Linked DNA regions of Robertmurraya sp. FSL R5-0851. Each later gene encodes a partner of the first gene's protein in a complex. Links are inferred from orthologs where the notes say so. Each region holds a gene or a part of one and is shown on either strand. Other genes may lie near its edges.

Region 1 (11,897 bases):
ATATTCAATGACCTTTCTTACAGGACCAATAGGGGACACAGCCATAGCTGGACCACCGCTATAACCCCACTCATAGGTCATAATAACAACAAAGTCAACAATTTCCCCATGCGCTCGATAATCATGAGCCTCATACCATTAAATCATTTACCGTTGTGGAATAGGCTTGAGCAATTCCATAAAGCGATTGGTTTGGCTGCACGACATGAATTTGCATGTTTTTCCCTTCTAGATGAATCGAGCAAACCATAAGAATAATGGTGTACACTCCAAATCGTGATAGATTGAACGCTATCACCATCTTATGAAGGAAAAGAGTTATTCAAGTTACATAATTCTTATAGAGGATCAATCTTGCCTTTTAAAACATTTTTAATCATTTTTAATGAGTACTCATTGTCTTGGTCATCAGCAGAAGCAATTGCATTGTGTGGAACATGTATGGAATATTCCCTCATATATGCATCATTTGCAGTAAAAAGTACACATATGTTCCCGGCAATTCCTGTAATGACCAGATTACGTACATTCAGTTGGTATAGTAGGGTATTTAGTGCGGTACCAAAAAAAGCGGAATGCTTTGGTTTTATTAGAAAAAGATCGTCCTGGTTCGGTTGGATGATATGAATAATTTCTTTACTTAAGGAGTTTTCACAATAATTGATGATACGTGTAACATCTGCTTGCCAGAGATTATAATGGTCATTTATATAAATGATGGGCCGTTTTTCTTTTGTAAACTGTTCCTTTAGTTTTTGGATATTTTTCGCAATTGGTAATGTTTTTTTTGCTAGCACTTCACCATTGCTGAAGTCAAAGTTATTTATCATATCAATAATTAAAAGAGCGGTTTGGCAAGTATTTTCGGGTGTGTCCATAAACGATCATCACTTCCTTTTTTCTTCATTAGCGTGCGAAGGTTGTATTTTTCTATACATTTGGAGATGATGAATAAAATGAATTGAAAGGATTTATATGTGAAAATGAATGATGAAACATATATGTTGGAAGCAATAAAGGAAGCGAAAAAGGCAGAAGAGCTGCAGGAAGTACCTATAGGAGCCGTGATCGTCATCAATGATCAAATTGTGGCAAGAGCTCATAATCTGAGAGAAACTAAACAGAGTGCGGTTGCTCATGCAGAATTGCTTGCTATAGAAAAGGCTTGTGAGGAAATGGGGACATGGAGGCTTGAAGGCGCAACTCTATATGTAACGTTGGAGCCATGTCCGATGTGTGCTGGAGCGATCATTATGTCACGAGTAGAAAAGGTTGTATTTGGAGCAAGTGACCCAAAAGGTGGGTGTGCCGGAACATTTATGAACTTATTATCTGACGAAAGATTTAATCATCAAAGTGATGTGTGCTCTGGTGTGCTCGAAAAGGAATGTGGTGAACTATTAAGTAATTTCTTTCGAAGCATCCGACTAAAGAAGAAAGAAGAAAAAAAGAAAAGAAATGACGCGAAAATCAACTTACAGTAATTTACAGTTGTAAAACGTTGATTTTTAACAGGAAAGAAAGTATACTAAATTATGCGTCGTCAGTGACGCACTTTAAATTAGGTTTCAATTTTGCCGTGCTAGGTGGGGAGGTAGCGGTGCCCTGTACTCGCAATCCGCTCTAGCGAGACTGAATCCCTTCCCGAGGCTGGTTGCCTGTAGGGTCTGCCTTAAGCAAGTGGTGTTGACGCCCGGGTCCTGCGCAATGGGAATCCATGAACCATGTCAGGTCCGGAAGGAAGCAGCATTAAGTGGACGCTCCCATGTGCCGCGGGGTTGCCTGGGCCGAGCTAACTACTTAAGTAACGCTTATGGGCGCCAGTCGACGGAAGGTGCACGGCAGTTAAATACTAATAGCAAACTCATCTCTTCTATAAAGAGGTGAGTTTTTTGCATATCTAGTTGAAGATTTCTTAAACAGCCTTTGTAAAAAGGATTTTCTTTACGTTATAATAATAAGGACCATATATAGGAGGGGGCTTGTCTGTGGCTTACCAAGCTCTATATCGTGTTTGGCGTCCTCAAACATTTATTGATGTTGTTGGACAAGAACATGTAACAAAGACTTTGCAAAACGCCCTGCTTCAGCAGAAAATCTCACATGCATATTTATTTTCTGGACCAAGAGGAACGGGGAAAACAAGTGCAGCAAAGATTTTTGCAAAAGCGGTTAACTGTGAAAATTCGCCCGCAAACGAACCATGTAACGTGTGTCCTGCTTGCTTAGGTATTACGGATGGATCGATTCCAGATGTCATTGAAATAGATGCGGCTTCTAACAATGGGGTCGAGGAGATAAGGGATATAAGGGACAAAGTGAAATTTGCACCAAGTTCTGTGAAGTATAAGGTCTATATCGTTGATGAAGTCCATATGCTTTCTATCGGAGCTTTTAATGCCTTACTTAAGACTCTGGAGGAACCGCCAAGACATGTCATCTTTATACTAGCTACAACAGAGCCTCATAAAATTCCTCTGACCATTATCTCAAGATGTCAGCGGTTTGATTTTAAGAGGATATCTGCTCAATCGATTGTAAATCGGATGAAAACAATCGTGGATGAAACAGGTGTTCGCTATGAGGAAAAAGCGCTACAAGTCGTTGCGAGAGCAGCAGAAGGTGGAATGCGTGATGCACTTAGTTTACTTGATCAGGCCATTTCGTTTAGCCGTGATGAGGTAACAGTTGAAGATGCATTAACCGTTACAGGTTCTGTTTCTCAAGGGTTGTTAAACCAGTTAGCAACAGCTATAAAAGAAAGAGATGCAGCAAAAGCATTGGAAGCGTTAGAGGAGTTATTATTTTTAGGTAAGGATCCTTCAAGATTTATTGAGGATTTTATCCTTTATTACCGCGATATGCTTCTCTTTAAGGCCGCGCCAAATTTAGAAGAATCATTCGAACGAGTATTACTTGATGAAGATTTTAAACAAATAGCCGAAGCTGTTAACCAAGAAGATATTTATCAAATTATAGAGACGTTAAATAAATCTCAACAAGAGATGCGCTGGACAAACCATCCTCGCATATTTTTAGAAGTAGCAGTAGTGAAACTTTGCCAAATGAATGTTAGAGATAATGGTAAACAAACTAGTTCTATTGAGATTGATTCTTTGTTGAGTAAAATATCTAGCCTTGAGGAACAACTATCAGATCTTAGGGAAAATGGTATTGCAGTAACGAATGATCAAGTTGCTAATACAGCTAGTCAAGCAAAACCAGCTCGTACCTCACGAAGAGGGTTTCAGGCCCCTACAGGGAAAATAAATGAGATCCTGAAGAGTGCCACAAAACCTGATTTAACGCTTGTAAAAAGCAAATGGGGAGAATTGTTAGGAAAACTTGTATATAATCAAATGAGATCACAAGCGGCATTACTAAACGAGGCAGAACCAGTAGCAGCTTCAACAACCGCATTGGTGATTAGTTTTAAATATGAGATTCATTGTCAAATGGCGATGGATAACGATCGATTCTTAGTGGTCTTATCCGATTTAACGCAAGAATTAATAGGTCGCCGTTTATCCGTTGTCGGAGTCCCTGAGGAACAATGGCAGACGATCCGTGCTGGATTTATTAAAACAAACCGTGATGGAGAATCTGATCAAGGGGATGCAGCAAAAGATAATGAAGAAGACCCAGTTGTTTCAGAAGCTATCAAACTTTTTGGAAGCGAACTAGTTGAAATTAAAGAATAAATGACATGGAGGATGAAAAAGATGCGTGGAATGGGTAATATGCAAAATATGATGAAACAAATGCAAAAGATGCAAAAGAAAATGGCTCAAGCTCAAGAGGAGCTAGGAGAAAAGAGAATTGAAGGAACTGCTGGTGGAGGAATGGTAACAGTCATTGTTTCCGGACATAAGGAAGTTCTTGAAGTAAATATTAAAGAAGAAGTAGTAGATCCAGAAGATATTGATATGCTTCAAGATTTAGTACTTGCTGCTACAAACGATGCCCTTAAGAAGGCGGAAGAACTAACCAACAATACGATGGGACAATTCACTAAAGGAATGAACCTTCCTGGAATGTTCTAATAGGGGGTTAAAAAGTGCATTATCCTGAACCAATTTCAAAGCTTATAGATAGCTTTATGAAACTGCCAGGGATCGGTCCGAAAACGGCTGCTCGACTGGCGTTTTTTGTGCTAAATATGAAGGAAGACACAGTCCTTGATTTTGCAAAGGCACTTGTTAATGCGAAAAGGAATTTAAGTTATTGTTCGGTTTGTGGACATATAACCGATCAAGATCCTTGCTATATTTGTGAGGACCAAAGACGAGATCGAAGAATCATTTGTGTTGTGCAAGATCCAAAAGATGTAATAGCTATGGAAAAAATGAAAGAATACAGTGGGCTATATCACGTACTTCATGGAGCGATATCACCAATGGATGGTATTGGACCAGAAGATATTAATATTCCTGATTTATTAAAAAGGCTACAAGATGAAGAAGTTCAAGAAATCATACTAGCTACAAACCCAAATATTGAGGGTGAAGCAACCGCTATGTATATTTCACGCTTACTTAAGCCAACAGGTATCAAGATCACTCGTATTGCACATGGTCTACCAGTAGGTGGGGATTTGGAATATGCAGATGAAGTCACGCTATCAAAAGCACTGGAAGGAAGAAGAGAAGTATAAAGTGGGGAATGAATATGTTTTTTCGACGTAAGGGTTGGTTAAGGAAAGAATTTAATGATCAACTTATCTCTCAAATGGAGCAGCTTAAAACAAGCTGGAATAATCAGAAGGCGTTGTTAAACAAAAGCTTCGACCCCTCAGAAGATATTATTTGTCAGACTAAGGTTGCTGAAGCTAAATACTTTTTCCTCTTTAAAGAAGCTAAGCATAGAAATATTAAGATTGACCGGTAAATAACATCACGTTCTTTTTCTATTAGCTTGTACATATATTGTAACTACAAGTGATAAGAGGAGGATCAAACTGTGGAGCCGGTAATTGTTATTTCTATTTTGGGTGGACTAATTGTTTTATTACTTATGATGGGCACACCGTTGAAACCAATTCGTACAGTAGGACAAGGCTTAATCAAAATATTGATAGGAGCATTATTTCTATTCTTCCTTAATGCGTTTGGGAATCAGTTTAATATACATGTGCCTATCAATCTAATGACTTCTGCTATATCAGGCTTTTTAGGTCTACCTGGTTTGGCAGCTTTAGTGGCCGTTCAACTATGGATTTTATAAGCCGAAAAAATAAATCACTTTAGCGGTGGTTTATTTTTTTGATAATAAAATAAAAAAATGTATTTTTATTGTTGACCTGATAATTGAATGGTGATAATATAGTTTAAGTCGCCACGAGGTAATGAAAAAATAACTTAAAAAAGTTATTGACATTATGAAGTGGAACTGATATTCTAATTAAGTCGCCTACGAGCGACAATGATTGTTCTTTGAAAACTAAACAAATCATACGTCAACAAAAATGATTAGTGTTGAAAAATACACTAGCCAACGTTTTAACTTTAAGAGCTAATCTTACTCTTTATTGGAGAGTTTGATCCTGGCTCAGGACGAACGCTGGCGGCGTGCCTAATACATGCAAGTCGAGCGGACCTTTGGGAGCTTGCTCCCAAAGGTTAGCGGCGGACGGGTGAGTAACACGTGGGCAACCTGCCTATGAGACTGGGATAACTCCGGGAAACCGGGGCTAATACCGGATAATTCTTTTCTACACATGTAGAAAAGCTGAAAGATGGTTTCGGCTATCACTCATAGATGGGCCCGCGGCGCATTAGCTAGTTGGTGAGGTAACGGCTCACCAAGGCGACGATGCGTAGCCGACCTGAGAGGGTGATCGGCCACACTGGGACTGAGACACGGCCCAGACTCCTACGGGAGGCAGCAGTAGGGAATCTTCCGCAATGGACGAAAGTCTGACGGAGCAACGCCGCGTGAGTGATGAAGGTTTTCGGATCGTAAAACTCTGTTGTTAGGGAAGAACAAGTACCGGAGTAACTGCCGGTACCTTGACGGTACCTAACCAGAAAGCCACGGCTAACTACGTGCCAGCAGCCGCGGTAATACGTAGGTGGCAAGCGTTGTCCGGAATTATTGGGCGTAAAGCGCGCGCAGGTGGTCTCTTAAGTCTGATGTGAAAGCCCCCGGCTCAACCGGGGAGGGTCATTGGAAACTGGGAGACTTGAGTGCAGGAGAGAAGAGTGGAATTCCACGTGTAGCGGTGAAATGCGTAGAGATGTGGAGGAACACCAGTGGCGAAGGCGACTCTTTGGCCTGTAACTGACACTGAGGCGCGAAAGCGTGGGGAGCAAACAGGATTAGATACCCTGGTAGTCCACGCCGTAAACGATGAGTGCTAAGTGTTAGAGGGTTTCCGCCCTTTAGTGCTGCAGCAAACGCATTAAGCACTCCGCCTGGGGAGTACGGCCGCAAGGCTGAAACTCAAAGGAATTGACGGGGGCCCGCACAAGCGGTGGAGCATGTGGTTTAATTCGAAGCAACGCGAAGAACCTTACCAGGTCTTGACATCCTCTGACAACCCTAGAGATAGGACGTTCCCCTTCGGGGGACAGAGTGACAGGTGGTGCATGGTTGTCGTCAGCTCGTGTCGTGAGATGTTGGGTTAAGTCCCGCAACGAGCGCAACCCTTGATCTTAGTTGCCAGCATTTAGTTGGGCACTCTAAGGTGACTGCCGGTGACAAACCGGAGGAAGGTGGGGATGACGTCAAATCATCATGCCCCTTATGACCTGGGCTACACACGTGCTACAATGGGTGGTACAAAGGGCAGCAAAACCGCGAGGTCGAGCCAATCCCATAAAACCACTCTCAGTTCGGATTGTAGGCTGCAACTCGCCTACATGAAGCTGGAATCGCTAGTAATCGCGGATCAGCATGCCGCGGTGAATACGTTCCCGGGCCTTGTACACACCGCCCGTCACACCACGAGAGTTTGTAACACCCGAAGTCGGTGGGGTAACTCGCAAGAGAGCCAGCCGCCTAAGGTGGGACAGATGATTGGGGTGAAGTCGTAACAAGGTAGCCGTATCGGAAGGTGCGGCTGGATCACCTCCTTTCTAAGGAAAATTGAGGCTTATGACCTTCGGTCAAAGCTAACAACGTTGATGATATGATTTGTTTAGTTTTGAGAGAGCAAACTCTCATATATAAAATAGCAAGTTCTTTTTTTCTGTTGTATGGGCCTATAGCTCAGCTGGTTAGAGCGCACGCCTGATAAGCGTGAGGTCGATGGTTCGAGTCCATTTAGGCCCACCATACAAATTCAACGGGGCCTTAGCTCAGCTGGGAGAGCGCCTGCCTTGCACGCAGGAGGTCAGCGGTTCGATCCCGCTAGGCTCCACCAAAAATTGTTCTTTGAAAACTAGATAATGATATATGAAGAAAACCAAGAAATACCGAGTAATCGCCATTTTAGTTTTCTCTCTAATTTATTAGAGAAATTCTTTTTAACCGTAGGTTAAGTTAGAAAGGGCGCACGGTGGATGCCTTGGCACTAGGAGCCGATGAAGGACGGTACTAACACCGATATGCTTCGGGGAGCTGTAAGTAAGCTTTGATCCGGAGATTTCCGAATGGGGAAACCCTCTATCCGTAATGGGATAGAATCTTTACCTGAATACATAGGGTATTGAAGGCAGACCCGGGGAACTGAAACATCTAAGTACCCGGAGGAATAGAAAGCAAACGCGATTCCCTGAGTAGCGGCGAGCGAAACGGGATTAGCCCAAACCAAGAGGCTTGCCTCTTGGGGTTGTAGGACACTCTATACGGAGTTACAAAGGAATGAAGTAGACGAATCGATCTGGAAAGGTCAGTCATAGAAGGTAACAACCCTGTAGTTGAAACTTCGTTCCCTCTTGAGTGGATCCTGAGTACGGCGGAACACGTGAAATTCCGTCGGAAGCAGGGAGGACCATCTCCCAAGGCTAAATACTACCTAGTGACCGATAGTGAACCAGTACCGTGAGGGAAAGGTGAAAAGCACCCCGGAAGGGGAGTGAAAGAGATCCTGAAACCGTGTGCCTACAAGTAGTTAGAGCCCTGTGTATTTTTCCTTTGGATAAATACCGGGTGATAGCGTGCCTTTTGTAGAATGAACCGGCGAGTTACGATTACATGCGAGGTTAAGTTGATAAGACGGAGCCGTAGCGAAAGCGAGTCTGAATAGGGCGCTTTAGTATGTGGTCGTAGACCCGAAACCAGGTGATCTACCCATGTCCAGGGTGAAGTCCAGGTAACACTGGATGGAGGCCCGAACCCACGCACGTTGAAAAGTGCGGGGATGAGGTGTGGGTAGCGGAGAAATTCCAATCGAACTTGGAGATAGCTGGTTCTCTCCGAAATAGCTTTAGGGCTAGCCTCATGTAGTAAGAGTCTTGGAGGTAGAGCACTGTTTGGACTAGGGGCCCTCATCGGGTTACCGAATTCAGACAAACTCCGAATGCCAAAGACTTATCCATGGGAGTCAGACTGCGAGTGATAAGATCCGTAGTCGAAAGGGAAACAGCCCAGACCACCAGCTAAGGTCCCAAAGTATACGTTAAGTGGCAAAGGATGTGGAGTTGCTTAGACAACCAGGATGTTGGCTTAGAAGCAGCCACCATTTAAAGAGTGCGTAATAGCTCACTGGTCGAGTGACTCCGCGCCGAAAATGTAACGGGGCTAAACGTATCACCGAAGCTGTGGATTGACATCTTTGATGTCAGTGGTAGGAGAGCGTTCTAAGGGCGTTGAAGCTAGACCGGAAGGACTGGTGGAGCGCTTAGAAGTGAGAATGCCGGTATGAGTAGCGAAAGATGGGTGAGAATCCCATCCACCGAATGCCTAAGGTTTCCTGAGGAAGGCTCGTCCGCTCAGGGTTAGTCGGGACCTAAGCCGAGGCCGAAAGGCGTAGGCGATGGACAACAGGTTGATATTCCTGTACCACCAAATTACCGTTTGAGTGATGGGGGGACGCAGGAGGATAGGGTAAGCGCGCTGTTGGATATGCGCGTCCAAGCAGTTAGGCTGATCACGAGGCAAATCCCGTGATCAAAAGGCTGAGCTGTGATGGCGAGGGAAATATAGTACCGAAGTTCCTGATTCCACACTGCCAAGAAAAGCCTCTAGCGAGGTAACAGGTGCCCGTACCGCAAACCGACACAGGTAGGCGAGGAGAGAATCCTAAGGTGAGCGAGAGAACTCTCGTTAAGGAACTCGGCAAAATGACCCCGTAACTTCGGGAGAAGGGGTGCTCTTCAGGGTGAATAGCCCAGAAGAGCCGCAGTGAATAGGCCCAGGCGACTGTTTAGCAAAAACACAGGTCTCTGCGAAGCCGCAAGGCGAAGTATAGGGGCTGACGCCTGCCCGGTGCTGGAAGGTTAAGAGGAGGGGTTAGCCTTAAAAGCGAAGCTCTGAATCGAAGCCCCAGTAAACGGCGGCCGTAACTATAACGGTCCTAAGGTAGCGAAATTCCTTGTCGGGTAAGTTCCGACCCGCACGAAAGGCGTAACGATCTGGGCACTGTCTCAACGAGAGACTCGGTGAAATTATAGTACCTGTGAAGATGCAGGTTACCCGCGACAGGACGGAAAGACCCCGTGGAGCTTTACTGTAGCCTGATATTGAATTTTGGTACAGCTTGTACAGGATAGGTAGGAGCCTGAGAAGCCGGAGCGCTAGCTTCGGTGGAGGCGTCGGTGGGATACTACTCTGGCTGTATTGAAATTCTAACCCTCACCCCTAAATCGGGGTGGGAGACAGTGTCAGGTGGGCAGTTTGACTGGGGCGGTCGCCTCCTAAAAAGTAACGGAGGCGCCCAAAGGTTCCCTCAGAATGGTTGGAAATCATTCGTAGAGTGTAAAGGCACAAGGGAGCTTGACTGCGAGACCTACAAGTCGAGCAGGGACGAAAGTCGGGCTTAGTGATCCGGTGGTTCCGCATGGAAGGGCCATCGCTCAACGGATAAAAGCTACCCCGGGGATAACAGGCTTATCTCCCCCAAGAGTCCACATCGACGGGGAGGTTTGGCACCTCGATGTCGGCTCATCGCATCCTGGGGCTGTAGTCGGTCCCAAGGGTTGGGCTGTTCGCCCATTAAAGCGGTACGCGAGCTGGGTTCAGAACGTCGTGAGACAGTTCGGTCCCTATCCGTCGTGGGCGTAGGAAATTTGAGAGGAGCTGTCCTTAGTACGAGAGGACCGGGATGGACGCACCGCTGGTGTACCAGTTGTCTTGCCAAAGGCATCGCTGGGTAGCTATGTGCGGAAGGGATAAGTGCTGAAAGCATCTAAGCATGAAGCCCCCCTCAAGATGAGATTTCCCATAGCGCAAGCTAGTAAGATCCCTGAAAGATGATCAGGTTGATAGGTCAGAGGTGGAAGCGCGGCGACGTGTGGAGCTGACTGATACTAATCGATCGAGGACTTAACCAAGAAAAGCGGAAGCGCCTTGAACAGACGCGACAAGCATAAGACGAATCACGCAAGAAGGCCTGCCTTCTGGAGGGATTTGGCTTATGACCTCGAGCGGCTAGGCGCTGTAGCTGGACAACGATGAAACGTATTTCTTTCTTCTTCATTCATTATCTAGTTTTGAAGGAATGATTTTCTTCAAGTGAATACGAGTCTAGTGGCGATAGCGAAAAGGTCACACCCGTTCCCATACCGAACACGGAAGTTAAGCTTTTCAGCGCCGATGGTAGTTGAGGGTTTCCCTCTGTGAGAGTAGGACGTCGCTAGGCAAAGAAAAAAGCACCTGATTGGGTGCTTTTTTTATTTATAAATACATAGGTAAAAAAGCACCTATCAAGGTACTTTCAACTGGTTCGTAAATTAGGAGAAAATCTCAGGCTTATTAATTTTTCTAAGTTTTGAAATATAATATTTATATTTTGGATCTGTCGTTGGTGTAGCCACTAAACTTCGTTCACAATCGACGCAAATAAATGAAGTGTATAGATGTATTCCTTTCGGTTTGGACTGCTCGCAAACAACACAAATTTCCCCTAGCTGTTTTATCGCCATAATCGGTTCCAAAATAACTCCACCTCCATACACCTATTGTTACCATGATGCGTTATTTGTATACAATTTTTCGAATAATCTTTTCGATAGACTGCTTGAATACTATTTTATGTTTGATAAATAAATCGTTGTATGTCTACATAGAAACTTTAAAAAAATAAATAAGAATTAAAAGGACTAGTTTGTTAAAATAGACAAGTATGATATTTGAAAAAGATAAGAGGGATATCATGTGAACCAAAAAAACACCCCATTATATGATGCATTAATCAAACATAAAAATAAAAAAGTGATTTCGTTTCATGTCCCAGGGCATAAAAATGGAGAGCTATTTATAAAAGAAGCTCATCCACTATTCCAAAACATTTTGAATGTTGATGTAACCGAATTATCAGGTTTGGACGATTTGCATTCTCCTAGTGAGGCCATTCTCGAAGCAGAAACTTTGTTAGCTGATTATTATGAGGTAAAAAAAAGCTTCTTTCTTATAAATGGTTCAACGGTTGGAAATCTGGCTATGATTCTTTCAGCTCTAGGTGAAGGGGATGAAGTCCTTGTTCAAAGGAATTGTCATAAATCAATTATGAACGGACTGAGCTTCGCCAATGTGAAACCAATATTTATAGCGCCGGAGTTTGACACGGAATGGCAAGTAGCCGGAGGAATCACATTAAATAGTATAAAAGAAGCAGTAAAGGACTATCCTCAGGTTAAAGCACTAATTGTTACATATCCAAACTATTATGGAATGGCACCGAACTTAAAGGAGATTATTACCTTTTGCCATGAGCGTAATATGATTGTTTTAGTGGATGAAGCACACGGTGCCCATTTTAAAAGAAGCAAGGGGCTTCCACCGAGTGCTACTGAACT
Region 2 (8,691 bases), 3.3 Mb from region 1 along the record:
ATCTACATAAAAACGATAGCCTTTCTCGGACGGAATTCTTCCTGAAGAAGTATGAGTCTTCTCAAGAAAGCCTAACTCCTCTAAATCAGCCATATCATTACGGATCGTTGCAGAACTGAAACTAATATCCTCTTTTTTCGACAAACTTCTAGATCCTATAGGCTGAGCAGAACGAATGAAATCATCAACAATCACCTGAAAAATTAATAACTGACGATCTGTTAACATGTTTCATCACCTCTGTTAGCACTCTCTTCTAACGAGTGCTAAATCTAATAATAAATTATCAAATGTTGGGGCTATATGTCAACATTTAGATCACGCCGATAAATGATTGAAACACTTCATTTCCTAAAAACCGCCCTTTTTTTGTTAAGGCAATTTTGTCATCCTGTAATATAATTAGATCACGACTTTGTAAGGAATCTATCTCCTCCTTAAATAAGGATAGCGGATCTACGCCAAATTTTTGAATGAAATGGTCAACGCTAATTCCCTCAATCTTCCTTAAACCGAGAAACATTTCTTCCTCCCACTTTTCATTGTTCTCCACTTTGTGAATATTATGAGAGGGTAGGGTGCCATTCCAGATGGGATCCATATATTTTTTTAAAGGACCATGGTTTGCAATCCTCTCTCCAGCCACATAACTATGAGAACCAGCACCAAACCCATAGTATTCCTCGTTATTCCAATATGTTAGATTATGTTTGCTTTCATACCCTGGAATTGCGAAGTTGGAAATTTCGTATTGCTGAAATCCCGCCAGCTGCATTTGCTCCATCAGTAACGAATACATTTCTGCTTCAGCATCTTCTCCTGGAACAGGTAGCTTCCCTTTTCTCATTTGGTTATAGAACACCGTTTTGGGTTCAATAATGAGGGAGTAGCCAGAGTAGTGTTGAATATCAAGGGAGAGTGCGGTTTGTAATGTTTCTTTAAAACCCTCAAGCGTTTGATTCGGTAAGCTATAGATTAAATCTACACTAATATTTTCGAAACCGACTTTCTTTGCCTTTTCAATTGAGGTTAACACATCCTTGGCTCTATGTGTTCTCCCGATTGCCTTTAGCAACTGATTATCAAAGGTTTGCACACCAAAGCTTAATCGATTGACTCCACCCCCAAAAAGCACACGGAACTTTTCATCGGACAAGTCCCCAGGATTGGCTTCAAATGTAAACTCCGCATCCTGCTCTAATGGAAGATATTTCTTAATAGAAAACAATAATCGTTGTAATTGTTTTTCACTTAATGAAGTTGGAGTCCCACCTCCTACAAATATGGAATGTAGCGGTTCTGCAGGGTGCTTTTCTAGTGTTAATCGAATTTCCTCTTCAAGCGCGTCTAGGTATTCATCGACAGGCTGACCTTTTAAGAAAACCTTATTAAAATCACAATAGTGACAAATATGCTCACAGAACGGAATATGAATATATGCTGCTTTTACCATTTTCACACAACCTTAAAATATAACTTTTTTGCAATCAAAAAAGGTTAGATCACTTGATTTATCAAGCTTATCTAACCTTTCTTTTAAAATCAAATCATCTACTTCTTTGAGTTTGAGTCATCCATTTTCAAGACCGCCATGAATGCTTCTTGAGGTACCTCTACGGAACCTACCTGCTTCATTCGCTTTTTACCTTCTTTTTGCTTTTCAAGTAGCTTTCGCTTACGCGAGATATCTCCACCATAACATTTTGCTAATACGTTTTTACGCATTGCTTTAATGGTAGAACGCGCCACAATTTTTTGCCCAACCGCTGCTTGAATAGGAACCTCGAACTGTTGTCTTGGTATTAATTCCTTGAGCTTTTCAACTATGACCTTTCCACGTTCGTACGCGAAGTCTTTATGAACAATAAAGCTTAATGCATCAACCTTTTCAGCATTAAGAAGAATATCCATCTTAACAAGTTTTGATTCTTTGTAGCCAATTAACTCGTAATCAAATGACGCATAGCCTTTTGTACTTGACTTTAATTGATCAAAGAAATCATATACAATTTCCGATAGCGGAATCTCATATACAATGTTTACACGAGTCTCATCCATATATTGCATATCAATAAAGATTCCTCGTTTTTCCTGACAAAGTTCCATAATCGCACCAACATAGTCATTAGGAGCCATCATTGTAGCTTTTACGTATGGCTCTTCAACGCGTGCAATTTTTTGTGGATCTGGCATGTTTGAAGGATTATCAACTTTAATTTCCGTACCATCCGTCATAATCACATGATAAATAACGCTTGGTGCAGTTGTAATCAAGTCAATTTTGAACTCTCTTTCAATACGCTCTTGAATAATTTCCATATGGAGTAATCCTAGGAATCCACAACGGAAACCAAAACCGAGCGCCTGAGAAGTTTCTGGCTCAAATTGAAGTGCTGAATCATTTAGTTCTAACTTTTCTAATGCTTCTCGTAAATCATTGAACTTTGCACTATCAATTGGATATAAACCACAATATACCATTGGGTTTAAACGGCGGTAACCTGGAAGAGCTTCTGTCGCTCCATTTTTCACACTAGTAATCGTATCCCCCACTCGTGTATCCCCAACGTTTTTAATAGCTGCAGTTAAGAATCCAACATCACCAACAGTTAGTTCTGCACACGGAGTCGACTTTGGTGTAAATACTCCCACTTCTGTTACTTCGAATTCTTTTCCTGTTGCCATCATGCGGATTTTGTCGCCTACTTTTACCGTTCCATCAACAACACGAATATAAGCTACTACTCCACGGTAAGCATCATAGAGAGAGTCAAAAATGAGCGCTTTTAACGGTGCATCTGGATCGCCAGTTGGCGCTGGCACTTTTTCTACTACTTGCTCTAGTATGTCTTCGATTCCAATTCCGGCTTTCGCACTTGCTAAAACCGCCTCAGATGCATCTAGTCCAATTACTTCTTCAATCTCATTACGTACTCGTTCTGGATCTGCACTTGGTAAGTCAATTTTGTTGATTACAGGCACAATTTCAAGGTCATTATCAAGCGCTAAGTAAACATTTGCTAATGTTTGAGCTTCAATTCCCTGTGCCGCATCCACCACAAGAACAGCTCCTTCACAAGCTGCTAAGCTCCGTGATACTTCATAAGTGAAGTCGACGTGCCCAGGTGTATCGATTAAATGGAAAGTGTAAATCTCTCCATCCTTTGCTTGATATTTTAATTGCACAGAGTTTAATTTAATGGTGATTCCACGTTCTCTTTCAAGGTCCATTGAATCTAGTAGCTGGTCCTTCATTTCTCTAGCTGTTAACGCATTCGTTTTTTCAAGGATACGGTCAGCTAATGTGGATTTTCCATGGTCAATATGTGCAATAATAGAAAAATTCCTGATTTTTTCTTGTCTATTTAGTCTGTCTTGTCTGTTCATTCGGTTCACTCCTACTATACTTCGCACGTATACACTATTTTTGATTATAGCAGTAGGTAAAATAAGATTCAATAGAGAAAAGCGGAGGGAGCTAGCCATATAAAGAAAAAACAGCAATCCTGAGATTGCCGCATTTCTAGCTATTTCTAATCAGATCAATCGTAATATCTACTATACCCGTTACAATGTCTGCTAGTGTTTTGCCCAAGTCTGAGAAGAAGTTATAGGCTTCCATTTCTTCTAGCTGTTCTCTTTTTTTATTAATATCGTGACTATCTACATTATTTCCTAAAACCGATACTTGGACATTTTCTTCTTGTTCGTTAATAGTGAATGCACCTTTAAAATTAGGATCATCAAATCCCTTCATGTTTACGATCCCATTGTTTGCAATTTGCATTCCAAATAATACGGATAGAAACATGAGAGACATTAGCAATATGCTTTTAAACATAAACATTTTCATAACTATCACCTAAATTTACATTATTGCTCCTCAGAAGGAACGGTTACTGGGTAATTTACCTTTTCTGCTTCCCAGAAAATCTCGCTAAATACATCTGCAAATGCATCTGCTGAAAGATTAAGCTCGTCAAAGTTGTTATCCACTCCACCAAATTCTATTAATAGAGCATTTCCAGAAAGGTCCTGATTGAAACGGCCATTTGTACTAGCTCCGCTTTTTTGGATAATTCCTCTGCTTATACCAGGATATTTTTCCTCGAGCTTATAATGAATTTCTGTTGCGAGCTTAAGGTTCTTCTCATAATTTGGGTGTTCAGCTCCAACAACAAAAGCTAGCTTTGCATAGGACTTACCATTAATTACTTTTGTCGTATCTTCTTTTCTTTTAGAATCACGGTGAATATCTATTAAATACGAAAGATTTGAGTTACTAGCCATTGCCTCTTGAACCATCTGTCTTGATGCATCGTATGAGCGACCATATGTCCAGCCATTTGCATGCAATCGATCCGTGACATCTGTTTTATCTAAAATCGTACCAACCCCATAACCTTCTAGTTTTTCTTGAAGTCGATCGCCAATTTTTGTCACATTGATTTCAGAGTGTTGTGCACTATTGGCATTGGTTACCCCTTCTAAATATGGGAGATATGATTCTCTTGTATGAGAGAAATAAATGTACGCCACCTTTTTATCCCCTGTCGTTAAAGAAGGTGGAGCGCTTGGTTTCGATTCATCCTCTTTTATGTCATCCACATTTTGCAAGCTTGCCTCATTTTCTTTCTTTAACGCTTCTTCTGCTGGTGCAGATTCAATTGGCATATTTGTATAGTTGGTTCCTTCCCCAGCAACAAGAATCTTTCCATCAAATAAGGAAAAACCCGGAAGTTCTCTACCTAGTAAGCTCCGCGGATCATCAAGATTCACATTGGTGGAGGCTTTAAACAAGACACTCGACATACTCGGAACTTCATCTCTTTCTACTAATCCACTCATAAAATAATGGTTTTCTCTAGCCATCAACTGAAAGAGTACATTTCCGCTCACATTCGTAGTCGCTTTGTTCACACTCGATGACCTAAGCTGATATTGTGGATTTAAAGAAGTTAATAGTCCGCTCACAGAAAAGAGTAGGAAAATCAACAACAAACACGATAAAATGAGCTTTAAAATGCTTGTCCCTTGAATAGTTACAACATAGGGGGTTTTTTGCAGTTTCATTATTCCACCTCTTAGCCTAGTCTAGTAAATGATATGTACTTACTAGAGAAGGTAGAACAATAAATTTTGCTGAAGTCTATCTTGTATAGAAACCTGCATTATCTTGATTTACAGCATCATGCAAAGCAGCATTTAATCCATTTGCAATTAAATTAGACATATCTTCAATAAATACATCTACTTCCTTTGGCGTTACCATTAAGTTATGTCCAAGCGGGGACAAAACTTCATGAATCAATCTTCTTTTTTCATCTTCTTCTAAAGTGCCAATCATTCCAAGAAATGTATTTCGGTGATGTTCTTCAGGCATATCTTCGTCAGTCAATTTTTTCTTCTCACCAAACGTCATTCCTGCTGGCGCTAAAGCTCTAGAAGGGCGATTTCCTTCTTTTAGCTCCCGTCCAAAATGCTTTAAAATAAAATCAATCGTATCACTTGTAATGGAAACCGCGTCAACTACCGTTGGTACACCCACTGCGATAACTGGTATTCCTAAGGTTTCTTCACTTAGCTCCTTACGCTTATTTCCTACACCAGATCCTAGATGAATTCCTGTATTTGATATTTGAACTGTTGAATTGACCCTTTCAATGGATCGCGAAGCTAATGCGTCAATAGCTATAACAAAGTCAGGCTTCGTTTTTTCAACCACTCCCCTAATAATGTCACTTGTTTCTATGCCAGTTAAACCCATTACACCAGGAGCTAACGCACTCACTGGACGATAACCTTCGTCCACGCTCTCAGGACTTAATTGATATAAATGTCGCGTAACTAATAGATTTTCACACACTTGTGGTCCAAGGGCATCAGGAGTAACGTTCCAATTCCCTAAACCAACAACAAGACAGGAAGCATCTTTATTTATTCCTAGTCCACTTATAAAATGGGAGAATTCTCTCGCAAACGTTTCTTCAACCTTTTTTTGTAAATCTGTGTCCTGTTGTCTAATCCCTTGCACTTCGATGGTTAAATATTTTCCAGCTTTTTTATTTAACTCTTTCTCTCCTTCACTCGACACTTCTACTAACGAAAGCTTGATCCCGTTCTCCTCTTTTTCTTTAATAACCACACCGTTTATATTCGAGAGATCTTGTTCATCTGTAACATTTTTCCCCCTGCTTGCAATCACCATCTCCCTTGCCTCCACTGCCAAATCAGTGCGGATGGAATATCTACTTAAATCTATTGATTCTTTCATCATATGCCCCTCTCTTTCGTTAAATTAGATAAGAAACTAGCAACTATTATTTCCTTTTCTATATGAAACCATTCAAATCCATGGATATCAGCGAATATATTTCCATTGAAAAGTATTGCAATAGTATTCACCGAATGATAAAATGTGTTTTGTTCTTAATTTACGTAAATTAATGAATGGTGATAGTCGAGTATATAATCTCGATGCTTTGTAGGAGGTGAAAAGAATGCCAAATATTAAATCTGCAATCAAGCGCGTGAAAACAAGCGAAGAGCGTAATGCACGTAACACGATGGTGAAATCTGCAACACGTACGGCTGTTAAGAAAGTAGAATCAGCTATCGTAAACGGTGACGCTACTACTGCACAAGAGAGCTATGCTCTTGCTGCAAGTAAACTTGACAAAGCTGCAGCGAAGGGTCTTATCCATAAAAATGCTGCTGCTCGCAAAAAGTCTCGTTTAATGAAGAAATTAAACTCATTAAACTCTTAATTTTTGCTAATCATAGATAAAAAGCTAGATCCTTATCGGATCTAGCTTTTTTTGATTTATGAACCAGAATGTAAATGAAATAAGAACATTTCAATTAGAAGCTCCTTGTTCATTCCACCTGTTTTCGCTTGATAATCAGAGTCCGCTAACATTTTCATAATTCTCGTTAGCTCTTCATCACTAAATTTCACGGCTTGGCCTGCAGCTAGTTTCACACGGAATGGATGTACTTTTAAATACCCTCCCATTTGCTGTTGACCGTATCCACGTCTTGCTAATTCCTTTACCTGGTAAATTAACCGGAACTGACCTGCAATAATCGCTAATATTTTTAGCGGTTCTTCATTTTGTCTTAACAAATCATAATAAATACGTAATGCCTCGTCTACTTTTCGGTGCACCACTTTATCAACGAGAGTAAAAATATTTTGTTCCAGTGAGCGTGACACGAGCTTTTCTACTGTTTCAGCATCAATTTGTTTTGTCTCATTGCAATATAAGCTAAGCTTGTCCACCTCTGAGGTTAATAAAAATAGATTAGTCCCCGCTAATGCAAGCATCCGCTCTACTGCCTCGTTGTCTATGATTGTACCATTCGCTTTTGCTCTTTGGACAATCCAATTCTTTAGTTCGTGTTCCCCAAGTTTCTTTGCTTCCGCCACAACAGCTGTTCTTTTTAATTCCTTTGTTAGCTTTTTTCGTTCATCCAGCTTTTCATAGGGCGCTACCATCACAACAATCGAATATGGGGACGGCTCCTTCATGTACTGTTCTAATCTTCCTAGCTGATGTTCCACTTTGTCCTTCGTTTTTTCAGCCGTTAAGAACCCTGGATTATTTAAAAATATCAGCCTTTTATCCCCTAAGAATGGAATGGTTTCGGCATCCTCTAATGCTACTTCAATCGGGATTTCATCTAAATCATAGGTGGATAGATTAAAATCACTTTCATCTTCACCCAATACATTTTGAATAAAAAGCTGCTTTGTTTCATTTACTAAAAACGATTCTGTTCCATACAAAACGTAAATTGGGGAAAATTCTTTCCTCTTAATTTGCTTCCATAAATCAAAAATCACTTTTCCTCGCTCCGTTCAGGAAAATAGGTTACTTAATTATCCTAATGAAGGATCAAGGATTTGACAAGCATTTTAAAGGGAATTGATCAATCTCCTGACCAATTCCCATCTATAGAAACGCTGAAAAAAGAGGCCTAGGATACTCCTTTTACAGCGATAACCCCCATTGTATACATTATTGTTACCGTACATCTAAAAAGTATTTGTGACAATCACTGACAAGCTAGGAAAAGAAACAAGAGGATCGGTAGATTTTTTTTATGAAATCGCTTATACTAAGATTGATTAGGAGGGGTAGTTGTGAACGAATTTGAGAAAAATGTGCAAAGTAAACGTAATGACGCTGTTGATTCTGGTGTAGGGTTCATCGTTTCCTTCGGTTTTTTTGCAACTTTATTTATCATTGCAACTGTCATTAAACTCGTAGGGGCATAAAGTTCTGCTACATAAAACATAAGGAGACTGCTGCTGCAGTCTCTTTTTTATGGGTTTGTTACATCATATGGGATATGTCTAGAAAAGGTTCCTGTCCCATTCTGAAAAGTGTAAGTAATTGCACCATCTGTGTCAGTACGGAAAATTTTTATATTTCTTTCCTTTAACCGATCCAAAACATCTTGATGTGGATGCCCAAATCGATTGTTCTTCCCAACAGATATTACCGCGACCTTCGGCTGATAGGCTTGAAGAAGAGTAGCAGATGTAGAGCTTTTACTACCATGATGTCCGATTTTTAATACATCCACCGGTAAGCTAGGATACTCACTCAATAGTCTTTCTTCTCCTTGTTCTCCTAAATCACCTGTAAACAACCAAAATAAACCTCCTAATTGAACATGAATAAC

Evidence for each region.
Region 2: dnaX (region 1) and holA share a complex: the UniProt entries of both Bacillus subtilis proteins name them as parts of the DNA clamp loading complex. The link is inferred for Robertmurraya sp. FSL R5-0851 from one-to-one orthologs.

The regions. Positions count from the first base shown.
Region 1 is NZ_JBBOOE010000001.1:25,373-37,269, forward strand. The notes cover bases 1,395-4,344. They hold dnaX (DNA polymerase III subunit gamma/tau), read left to right. Parts: upstream 1,395-1,988; coding sequence 1,989-3,701; downstream 3,702-4,344. Other genes in these bases: tadA (tRNA adenosine(34) deaminase TadA), read left to right, coding at 1,395-1,484; MKX65_RS00140 (YbaB/EbfC family nucleoid-associated protein), read left to right, coding at 3,723-4,043; recR (recombination mediator RecR), read left to right, coding at 4,058-4,344. Also shown: MKX65_RS00120 (isochorismatase family cysteine hydrolase), read right to left, coding at 339-878; more of tadA, read left to right, coding at 984-1,394; more of recR, read left to right, coding at 4,345-4,654; MKX65_RS00150 (YaaL family protein), read left to right, coding at 4,669-4,887; MKX65_RS00155 (pro-sigmaK processing inhibitor BofA family protein), read left to right, coding at 4,960-5,223; MKX65_RS00185 (sigma factor G inhibitor Gin), read right to left, coding at 10,833-11,024; MKX65_RS00190 (aminotransferase class I/II-fold pyridoxal phosphate-dependent enzyme), read left to right, coding at 11,257-11,897. UniProt on the Bacillus subtilis protein: Part of the beta sliding clamp loading complex, which hydrolyzes ATP to load the beta clamp onto primed DNA to form the DNA replication pre-initiation complex.
Region 2 is NZ_JBBOOE010000001.1:3,279,469-3,288,159, forward strand. The notes cover bases 5,836-8,691. They hold holA (DNA polymerase III subunit delta), read right to left. Parts: upstream 7,847-8,691; coding sequence 6,824-7,846; downstream 5,836-6,823. Other genes in these bases: gpr (GPR endopeptidase), read right to left, coding at 5,836-6,274; rpsT (30S ribosomal protein S20), read left to right, coding at 6,501-6,767; MKX65_RS16975 (YqzM family protein), read left to right, coding at 8,147-8,281; MKX65_RS16980 (DNA internalization-related competence protein ComEC/Rec2), read right to left, coding at 8,329-8,691. In the rest of the region: heat-inducible transcriptional repressor HrcA, read right to left, coding at 1-228; radical SAM family heme chaperone HemW, read right to left, coding at 314-1,453; lepA (translation elongation factor 4), read right to left, coding at 1,552-3,387; MKX65_RS16950 (DUF3679 domain-containing protein), read right to left, coding at 3,524-3,853; spoIIP (stage II sporulation protein P), read right to left, coding at 3,874-5,073; more of gpr, read right to left, coding at 5,150-5,835. UniProt on the Bacillus subtilis protein: Part of the beta sliding clamp loading complex, which hydrolyzes ATP to load the beta clamp onto primed DNA to form the DNA replication pre-initiation complex.